Regions from separate parts of the Streptomyces sp. NPDC087420 genome, predicted to be linked through region 2. Evidence: predicted binding sites of a transcription regulator. Region 2 holds the regulator's gene; the other holds the start of a gene.
The links. The regulator HrcA, encoded in region 2, represses chaperone genes, less so after heat shock. The targets are predictions, from matches to a motif close to TTNGCACTCNGNNNNNCNGAGTGCNAA.
Positions count from the first base shown of each region.

Region 1: a site for HrcA is predicted at 2,784-2,810, ahead of groL (chaperonin GroEL). Genes of this name have one in related genera too.

Region 1 is NZ_JBIUXU010000022.1:40,689-45,104, reverse strand. It holds gene ACIO1C_RS34015 (SpoIIE family protein phosphatase) at 1-295, shown strand, start outside; gene ACIO1C_RS34010 (Uma2 family endonuclease) at 332-919, shown strand; gene groL (chaperonin GroEL) at 1,030-2,655, opposite strand; gene ACIO1C_RS34000 (cold-shock protein) at 2,965-3,168, opposite strand; gene ACIO1C_RS33995 (MoaD/ThiS family protein) at 3,532-3,810, opposite strand; gene thrC (threonine synthase) at 3,889-4,416, opposite strand, start outside.
Region 2 is NZ_JBIUXU010000003.1:433,736-438,151, reverse strand. It holds gene ACIO1C_RS08065 (nitronate monooxygenase) at 1-45, opposite strand, end outside; gene dnaJ (molecular chaperone DnaJ) at 194-1,333, opposite strand; gene hrcA (heat-inducible transcriptional repressor HrcA) at 1,334-2,350, opposite strand; gene ACIO1C_RS08050 (MBL fold metallo-hydrolase) at 2,543-3,304, shown strand; gene ACIO1C_RS08045 (DUF3097 domain-containing protein) at 3,335-4,156, shown strand; gene ACIO1C_RS08040 (serine hydrolase domain-containing protein) at 4,184-4,416, opposite strand, start outside.

The DNA.
Region 1 (4,416 bases), on a different contig from region 2:
CGACCAGCTGGCCGCCACCGTGGAACTCATCGTCAGCGAGCTGGTCACCAACGCCATCCGGTACGGCGCCGGCCCCATCCGCCTCCGCCTGATCCGCCACGGCGCCCTGGTCTGCGAGGTCTTCGACTCCGACGACCGCTCCCCCCGCCTGCGCCACGCCCGCGCCGAGGACGAAAAGGGCTGGGGCCTCTTCCTGGTAGCCAAACTCTCCCACCGCTGGGGCACCCGCACGGCCCCCGGCGGCAAGATCGTCTGGGCGGAACTGGAACTCCCGCTGGGCGCGACCGGGCCGTAGCGGACCGGGGCATCATGGAGGCGAGGAGGCGACGCCATGACCCCCAGCCCCGGCACCGAGGCACGGCCGCAGATGGCCATCGACGACTTCGAAGAACTCGCCCGCAAGGCCCCGGAGAGCGTCACGCTCCAATTCATCGACGGAAAACTCGTGGTCAAGCCGTTGCCGGACCAGCTCCACGGGGCCATCGTCATGTGGCTGCTGGAGCGTTGTCTCCAACAGCGTCCCGACCTGCGTCTGTATCCGGAGCAGGGCCTGAAGGTGGAGAGCTACCGCACGGGCCGCGCCCGGGCGGACGGGGCGCTCGCACCGCTCGACCATTTCGTGCGGCAGGAAGGCGAGTGGGCCGATCCCGACGGCGTCCTCATGACGGTCGAGGTCACCTCGCACGACTACGACACCGGCCTGCGCGACCACATCCACAAGCGGGACGGCTACGCGGGGGCCGAAATCCCCGTCTACCTCCTGATCGACCGGAACGCGGAGAAGGTCGTGGTCTACACCGACCCCCGCGACGGCGAGTACCAGACCCGCACGTCCTTTCCGTACGGCGCCACCGTGAAGGTGCCCGACCCGGTCGCCATCACCCTGGAGACGGAAAAGCTCAAGGACTACACCCGCTGATACCGGACCCCCGCTCCGGAAACGCCCGAGGGCGGCACCCCCCGGAAGGGGTACCGCCCTCGGTTCAGGAACGCTCCGAGCAGGTGCCGTACGGCCGTACGGCAGCGGGCTCAGAAGTCCATGTCGCCGCCCGGCATGCCGCCCGGGGCGCCGCCCGCGCCGGCCTTCTCAGGCTTGTCGGCGATGACGGCCTCGGTGGTGAGGAACAGCGCCGCGATGGAGGCCGCGTTCTGAAGCGCGGAACGGGTGACCTTCGCGGGGTCGATGATGCCCTCGGCGATCATGTCCACGTACTCGCCGGTCGCGGCGTTGAGGCCGTGACCGATCGGCAGGTTGCGGACCTTCTCGACGATGACGCCGCCTTCGAGACCACCGTTGACGGCGATCTGCTTGAGCGGAGCCTCCAGCGCGAGCTTGACGATGTTCGCGCCCGTGGCCTCGTCACCTTCGAGCTCGAGCTTCTCGAACACCGAGGAAGCCTGGAGCAGAGCCACGCCACCACCGGCGACGATGCCCTCCTCGACGGCGGCCTTGGCGTTGCGCACCGCGTCCTCGATGCGGTGCTTGCGCTCCTTGAGCTCGACCTCGGTCGCGGCGCCGGCCTTGATGACAGCCACGCCGCCGGCCAGCTTCGCGAGGCGCTCCTGGAGCTTCTCGCGGTCGTAGTCCGAGTCGCTGTTCTCGATCTCGGCGCGGATCTGGTTCACGCGGCCGGCGACCTGGTCGCTCTCGCCAGAACCGTCGACGATGGTGGTCTCGTCCTTGGTGATGACGACCTTGCGGGCGCGGCCCAGCAGGTCGAGACCGGCGTTCTCCAGCTTGAGGCCGACCTCTTCGGAGATGACCGTGCCGCCCGTGAGGATGGCGATGTCGTTCAGCATCGCCTTGCGGCGGTCACCGAAGCCCGGGGCCTTGACGGCGACGGACTTGAAGGTGCCACGGATCTTGTTGACGACCAGGGTCGACAGCGCCTCGCCCTCGACGTCCTCCGCGATGATCAGCAGGGGCTTGCCCGACTGCATGACCTTCTCCAGCAGCGGAAGGAGGTCCTTCACGTTGCCGATCTTGGAGTTGACGATCAGGATGTACGGGTCGTCCAGGGACGACTCCATGCGCTCCATGTCGGTGGCGAAGTACGCCGAGATGTAGCCCTTGTCGAAGCGCATGCCCTCGGTGAGCTCAAGCTCCAGACCGAAGGTCTGCGACTCCTCGACGGTGATGACGCCTTCCTTGCCGACCTTGTCCATCGCCTCGGCGATGAGCTCGCCGATCTGGGTGTCGGCGGCGGAGATGGAGGCCGTCGAAGCGATCTGCTCCTTGGTCTCCACGTCCTTGGCCTGCTCCAGCAGGGCACCGGAGACGGCCTCGACGGCCTTCTCGATCCCGCGCTTGAGGGCCATCGGGTTGGCGCCGGCCGCCACGTTGCGCAGGCCCTCGCGGACGAGTGCCTGGGCGAGGACGGTCGCGGTGGTCGTACCGTCACCGGCGACGTCGTCCGTCTTCTTGGCGACTTCCTTGACCAGCTCTGCGCCGATCTTTTCGTACGGGTCCTCGAGCTCGATCTCCTTGGCGATGGAAACACCATCGTTGGTGATCGTGGGGGCGCCCCACTTCTTCTCGAGGACGACGTTGCGACCCTTGGGACCAAGGGTGACCTTGACGGCGTCGGCGAGCTGGTTCATCCCGCGCTCGAGACCGCGCCGTGCCTCCTCGTCGAACGCGATGATCTTGGCCATGTGAAGTGGTCCTCCCGGACTGGGGTGGATTGCTCCGGACCGCGCCCGCGCCCGCGACGGACGGCCTGAGAGCCCGGCGGTTCCTTGCTCCACCGGTCCCTCCGGGCCTCACTGACCCGGTCCATAAGTTGTCACTCTCACTTGCAGAGTGCTAACGCCAATGATTAGCACTCGACCCCCGAGAGTGCAAGCTCCTCCCCCGGCCCGGCACCCCCGCGCGAGGGTCCCGTACACGCACGAGGGGCCCGTATCCCTGTATGGGATACGGGCCCCTCGGCGTGAGTGCGTCGGTGGCCGATCGCGCCGGGATCAGACGGCGAGCTTGACCATGTCCGCCTGCGGACCCTTCTGGCCCTGCGAGATCTCGAACTCAACTCGCTGACCTTCTTCAAGGGTGCGGTAGCCGTCCATCTGGATCGCGCTGTAGTGGACGAAAACATCCGCACCACCGTCGACCGCGATGAAGCCGTAGCCCTTCTCCGCGTTGAACCATTTGACGGTGCCCTGAGCCATGCCTTACTCCCCTATTACTGCCGGAACGCTTCGACCGCGGCTGAATGTATCTGCCCAACTGCCCTCTGCAACAGGTCAATCGGACGAGAAATCTGGGCACGACCGAACACACATAGCGACGGATTGACTGCGTTCCGGGGCAAGTCGGGCCGGGCAAAACACACATGTGCCCGCAAAAGTCACCGAGAGTTTGACCCCAGGTTGTCGCGTTCTCGTATGCGCTCGGCACCGGCCGCGAGGGGGTGTTCCCAACTCTACCGCGCTCAACCATAAAGAATGGCCCCCTCCGCTTCCTGTGCGGAGGGGGCCACTTCTTGTACGGAGGGGCCGAGGACACCCGTCGGGCGTCCCCGTGATCAGGCGTCAGCAGCCGCCGGCGACCGCCGGGATGATCGAGATGCCGGCGCCCGCGGGGGTCACCGTCTGGAGGCCCTGTTCGAACCGGACGTCGTCGTCGTTCACGTACACGTTGACGAAGCGGCGCAGCTTGCCCTCGTCGTCCAGGACGCGCGCGGCGATGCCGGGGTGGTTGGCCTCCAGCGACTGGATGACCTCGGAGAGGGTCTCGCCCTCCGCCGGAACCTCGGCCTGGCCACCGGTGTACGTACGGAGGATGGTGGGGATGCGGACCTTGACGCTCATGGTGGGGTGCCTTCCTTCAGTGATGGGCGGGACGCGGGGACGGGACGCGGCGCGCGGCGGCCCAGTGCGAGCGGTGGCTCAGTGGGCCAGGCCGGCGGCGCGGAACGCGTCGAGGCTCGGGCGGATCGTGGCGGTGGGTCCTGTGGTCGGGGCCACGGCGTCCAGCGTCTTGAGACCGTCGCCCGTGTTGAGCACGACCGTCGTCAGCGTCGGGTCGAGCAGGCCGGCGTCGATGAGCTTCTTCGTCACGCCGACGGTCACCCCGCCCGCGGTCTCCGCGAAGATCCCCTCGGTGCGGGCCAGCAGCTTGATCGCGTCCACGATCTGCTCGTCGTTCACGTCGTCCACGGCGCCGCCGGTGCGGCGGGCGATGTCGAGGACGTACGGGCCGTCGGCCGGGTTGCCGATCGCCAGGGACTTGGCGATGGTGTTCGGCTTCTGGGGCCGTACGACGTCGTGGCCCGCCTTGAAGGCGGCGGAGACCGGGGAGCAGCCCTCGGCCTGGGCGCCGAAGATCTTGTACGGCTTGTCCTCCACGAGGCCCAGCTTGATGAGCTCCTGGAGACCCTTGTCGATCTTCGTGAGCTGCGACCCCGAGGCGATGGG
Region 2 (4,416 bases):
CTGCACGATGGGATACCGGCAGAGATCGGTCAGTGCGGAGGACATGCGAAGCATGGTGCCATGTCGCTGGCCGCTCGGGGGATCCGGGTGTGCGCGGCCTGCGGCCGCAGTGTGTCCTCGATCGCCGGACGGGCTTGATTTCAGCCCCGCCCGGCGATCAAGGACAACGGTCAACGCTGATCAAGGACGTCTGTCAACGCCCGTTGAAAGCGTCCTTCAATCTGGAGAACAGGCCCTGCTGGCCCGGCTGGAACTGGCCCAGGGGCCGTTCCTCGCCGCGCAGCACCGCCAGCTCCCGCAGCAGGCGTTCCTGCTCCGCGTCCAGCTTCGACGGGGTCGTGACCTCGACGTGCACGATGAGGTCGCCGCGCCCGCCGCCGCGCAGGTGGGTGATGCCCCGCCCGTGCAGCGGGATCGACTGCCCCGACTGCGTGCCGGGACGTACGTCGATGTCCTCCAGGCCGTCCAGCGTCTCCAGCGGGCACTTGGTGCCCAGGGACGCCGCCGTCATGGGGACGGTCACCGTGCAGTGCAGGTCGTCGCCGCGCCGCTGGAACGTCGCGTGCGGCAGCTCGTGGATCTCCACGTACAGGTCACCGGCGGGGCCGCCGCCGGGGCCGACCTCGCCTTCGCCCGCGAGCTGGATCCTCGTGCCGTTGTCGACACCCGCCGGGATCTTGACCGTGAGCGTGCGGCGCGAACGGATCCGCCCGTCACCGGCGCACTCGGGGCACGGCGTCGGCACGACCGTACCGAAGCCCTGGCACTGCGGGCAGGGCCGCGAGGTCATGACCTGGCCCAGGAAGGACCGCGTGACCTGCGAGACCTCGCCGCGACCGCGGCACATGTCGCAGGTCTGCGCCGAGGTGCCCGGCGCCGCCCCCTCGCCCGAGCAGGTCGTGCAGACCACGGCCGTGTCGACCTGGATGTCCTTGGTGGTGCCGAAGGCCGACTCGTTGAGGTCGATCTCCAGCCGGATCATCGCGTCCTGGCCGCGCCGCGTCCGCGAGCGCGGCCCGCGCTGCTGCGACGTACCGAAGAACGCGTCCATGATGTCCGAGAAGTTGCCGAAGCCGCCGGCTCCGAAACCGCCCGCGCCACCGGCGCCGCCGCTCGCCGACAGCGGGTCCCCGCCGAGGTCGTAGACCTGCTTCTTCTGCGGGTCCGACAGCACCTCGTACGCGGCGTTGATCTCCTTGAAGCGCTCCTGCGTCTTGGGATCGGGATTGACATCCGGGTGCAGCTCGCGGGCGAGCCTGCGGAATGCCTTCTTGATCTCGTCCTGAGACGCGTCGCGGCGCACGCCGAGAACGGCGTAGTAGTCCGTGGCCACTTACGACTCCGCCAGGATCTGTCCGACGTAACGTGCCACTGCGCGTACCGCTCCCATCGTTCCGGGGTAGTCCATGCGGGTCGGTCCGACCACGCCGAGTTTGGCGACTGCCTCGTCGCCCGAACCGTAGCCGACCGCGACGACGGACGTGGAGTTGAGGCCCTCATGGGCGTTCTCGTGCCCGATACGTACGGTCATGCCCGGGTGCTCCGCCTCACCCAGCAGCTTGAGGAGCACGACCTGCTCCTCCAGCGCCTCCAGCACCGGCCGGATGGTGAGCGGGAAATCGTGCCCGAAGCGGGTGAGATTGGCCGTACCGCCGATCACCAGCCGCTCCTCGGTCTCCTCGACCAGCGTTTCGAGCAGGGTCGCGAGCACCGTCGTGACGACCCCGCGGTCCTCCTGCTCGAACGAGTCGGGAAGATCCTGCACGAGCTGCGGGACGTCCGAGAAACGGCGTCCGACGACCCGGCTGTTGAGCCGGGCCCGCAGATCCGCGAGGGCGGTCTCCCCGAAGGGCGCGGGGCAGTCGATCATGCGTTGTTCGACCCGGCCGGTGTCCGTGATCAACACGAGCATCAGCCGGGCGGGCGCCAGGCCGAGCAGCTCCACGTGCCGCACCGTCGAGCGGGTCAGCGAGGGGTATTGCACCACCGCGACCTGCCGGGTCAGCTGCGCGAGCAGCCGTACCGTACGGCCCACGACGTCGTCGAGGTCGACCGCGCTGTCCAGGAAGTTCTGGATGGCCCGGCGCTCCGGCGACGACAGGGGCTTGACCCCGGCCAGCCGGTCCACGAAGAGCCGGTAGCCCTTGTCGGTCGGGATACGGCCGGCGCTGGTGTGCGGCTGGGCGATGAAGCCCTCGTCCTCCAGCACCGCCATGTCGTTGCGGACCGTCGCCGGCGACACGCCGAGCTTGTGCCGCTCGGTGAGCGCCTTGGAGCCGACCGGCTCCTCGGTGCCGACGTAGTCCTGGACGATCGCGCGGAGCACTTCGAGTCTGCGTTCACTGAGCATCGCGCACACCTCCCGCTGTCGTCCGTCGGATCCGGCTTGGCACTCACCCGGAGGGAGTGCCAGCATCCCCCCGACAGTGTACGGCTGTGGGGTACGCCCCTAGCAAGGGTGACCGACCACGCTACCGCGCGAGACCGCGCGTCATGAGGCCGACCGGCGAATCGGGGGCGGTCCTGCCGCTAGCGTCGTCGTATGGACATCCGTTGGGAAGAGCACGGGTGGGAGCGGCTGTCCGCGCGGGCGGGCCGGTGCCGGCTGCCCGGGTGGGACGCGACCGCCGGACTCGTGGCCGGTGAGACCGGCGTCCTGCTGTACGACACGGGCTCGACGCCCCGGGAGGGCGCGGCGCTGCGGGCGGACGTGGCCGCCCTGCTGGGCCCCGGGCGGCCCGTCACGCACGTCGCGCTGAGCCATCCGCACTTCGACCACGTGCTGGGGACGGCGGCGTTCACGGAGGCGTCCACGGAGACGTCCACGGAGGCGGAGGTGTACGGGGCGGTGGGCCTCGCGGAACTGCTGGCCCGGGGCGGCGGCGCGCTGTACGAGGACGCCGTGCGCGAGGGTGTGGACGCGGCGGAGGCGGCCGGGGCGCGCGACGCGCTCGTCCTGCCGGGACACGCGGTGTCGGGCGAGCTGACCCTGGACCTCGGCGGCCCGCGGGTGCTGCTGGCGAACGTGGGGCCCGGCCACACGGCCCACGACCTGGCCCTGCTGGTCCCGGCGGGGGACGGCTCCGCGCCGGTGGTCTTCTGCGGCGACCTGGTGGAGGAGTCGGGGGAGCCGCAGGCGGGTCCTGACGCGATCCCGGCGCGGTGGCCGGCCTCCCTGGACCGGCTGCTGGCGCTGGGCGGGGAGGACGCGGTGTACGTACCGGGGCACGGGGCGGTGGTGGACGCGGCGTTCGTACGGGCCCAGCGGGACGCGCTGGCGGTACGTTTCGGCGTGTCGCTGTAGCGGGCCTCCCGTCCGTTTATCGTCTTGGCCATGCGCAGCTACAGCCCCGACCTGACCCCTCCGTGGAAGAAGCCGACCCCGGCGCCGGAGGTGCCCGCCGAACCGGATCTGGTGGTCGAGGAGGCCGCGACCGGGTTCTGCGGCGCGGTGATCCGCTGCGAGAGGACGGCGGAGGGGCCGACGGTGACCCTGGAGGACCGCTTCGGCAAGCAGCGCGTCTTCCCGCTGGCGGTCCGGGGCTTCCTGCTGGAGGGCCGGGTGGTCACGCTGGTCCGCCCGACGGCGGGGGGTCCGGTACGGCCCACCCGTACGGCCTCCGGATCGATCGCCGTCCCCGGGGCGCGCGCCCGCGTGGCCCGCGCCGGGCGGATCTATGTGGAGGGCCGGCACGACGCGGAGCTGGTCGAGCGCGTCTGGGGCGACGACCTGCGGATCGAGGGCGTGGTGGTCGAATACCTGGAGGGTGTGGACGATCTCCCGGCGGTGGTCGCGGAGTTCGCCCCGGCGCCGGACGCGCGGCTGGGCGTCCTGGTCGACCATCTGGTGCCGGGATCGAAGGAGTCCCGGATCGCGGCGGCGGTGACGGGCGCGGACGTCCTGGTCGTGGGCCACCCGTACATCGACGTCTGGGAGGCCGTGAAGCCGTCCTCCGTGGGCATCACGGCCTGGCCCCGGGTACCGAGGGGCGAGGACTGGAAGACGGGTGTGTGCCGGGCGCTGGGCTGGCCGGAGAACACCGGGGCCGCCTGGCAGCACATCCTGTCCAGGGTCCACTCGTACCGCGACCTGGAACCGACGCTGCTGGGCTCGGTGGAGCGCCTGATCGACTTCGTCACGGAACCGGCCGCCTGAACGTCAGGCCTCTGCGAAACGTCAGGCCTATGCCGCCGCGTACCGCCAGAACTCACGCATCAGGGCGGGCGGGGTGGGACTGGCCATCGCCCGCTGGGTGAGCAGGATGCTGACCGCGCCGGTCGACGGGACGACGTGCGCGGCGGTGCCCGTACCGCCGACCCAGCCGTACCGCCCCGGCACGTTCCACGGATCGACGGCCTCCACGTCGACCGAACCGCCGTAGCCCCAGCCCTGGCCCTCCAGGAACAGCTCACCGG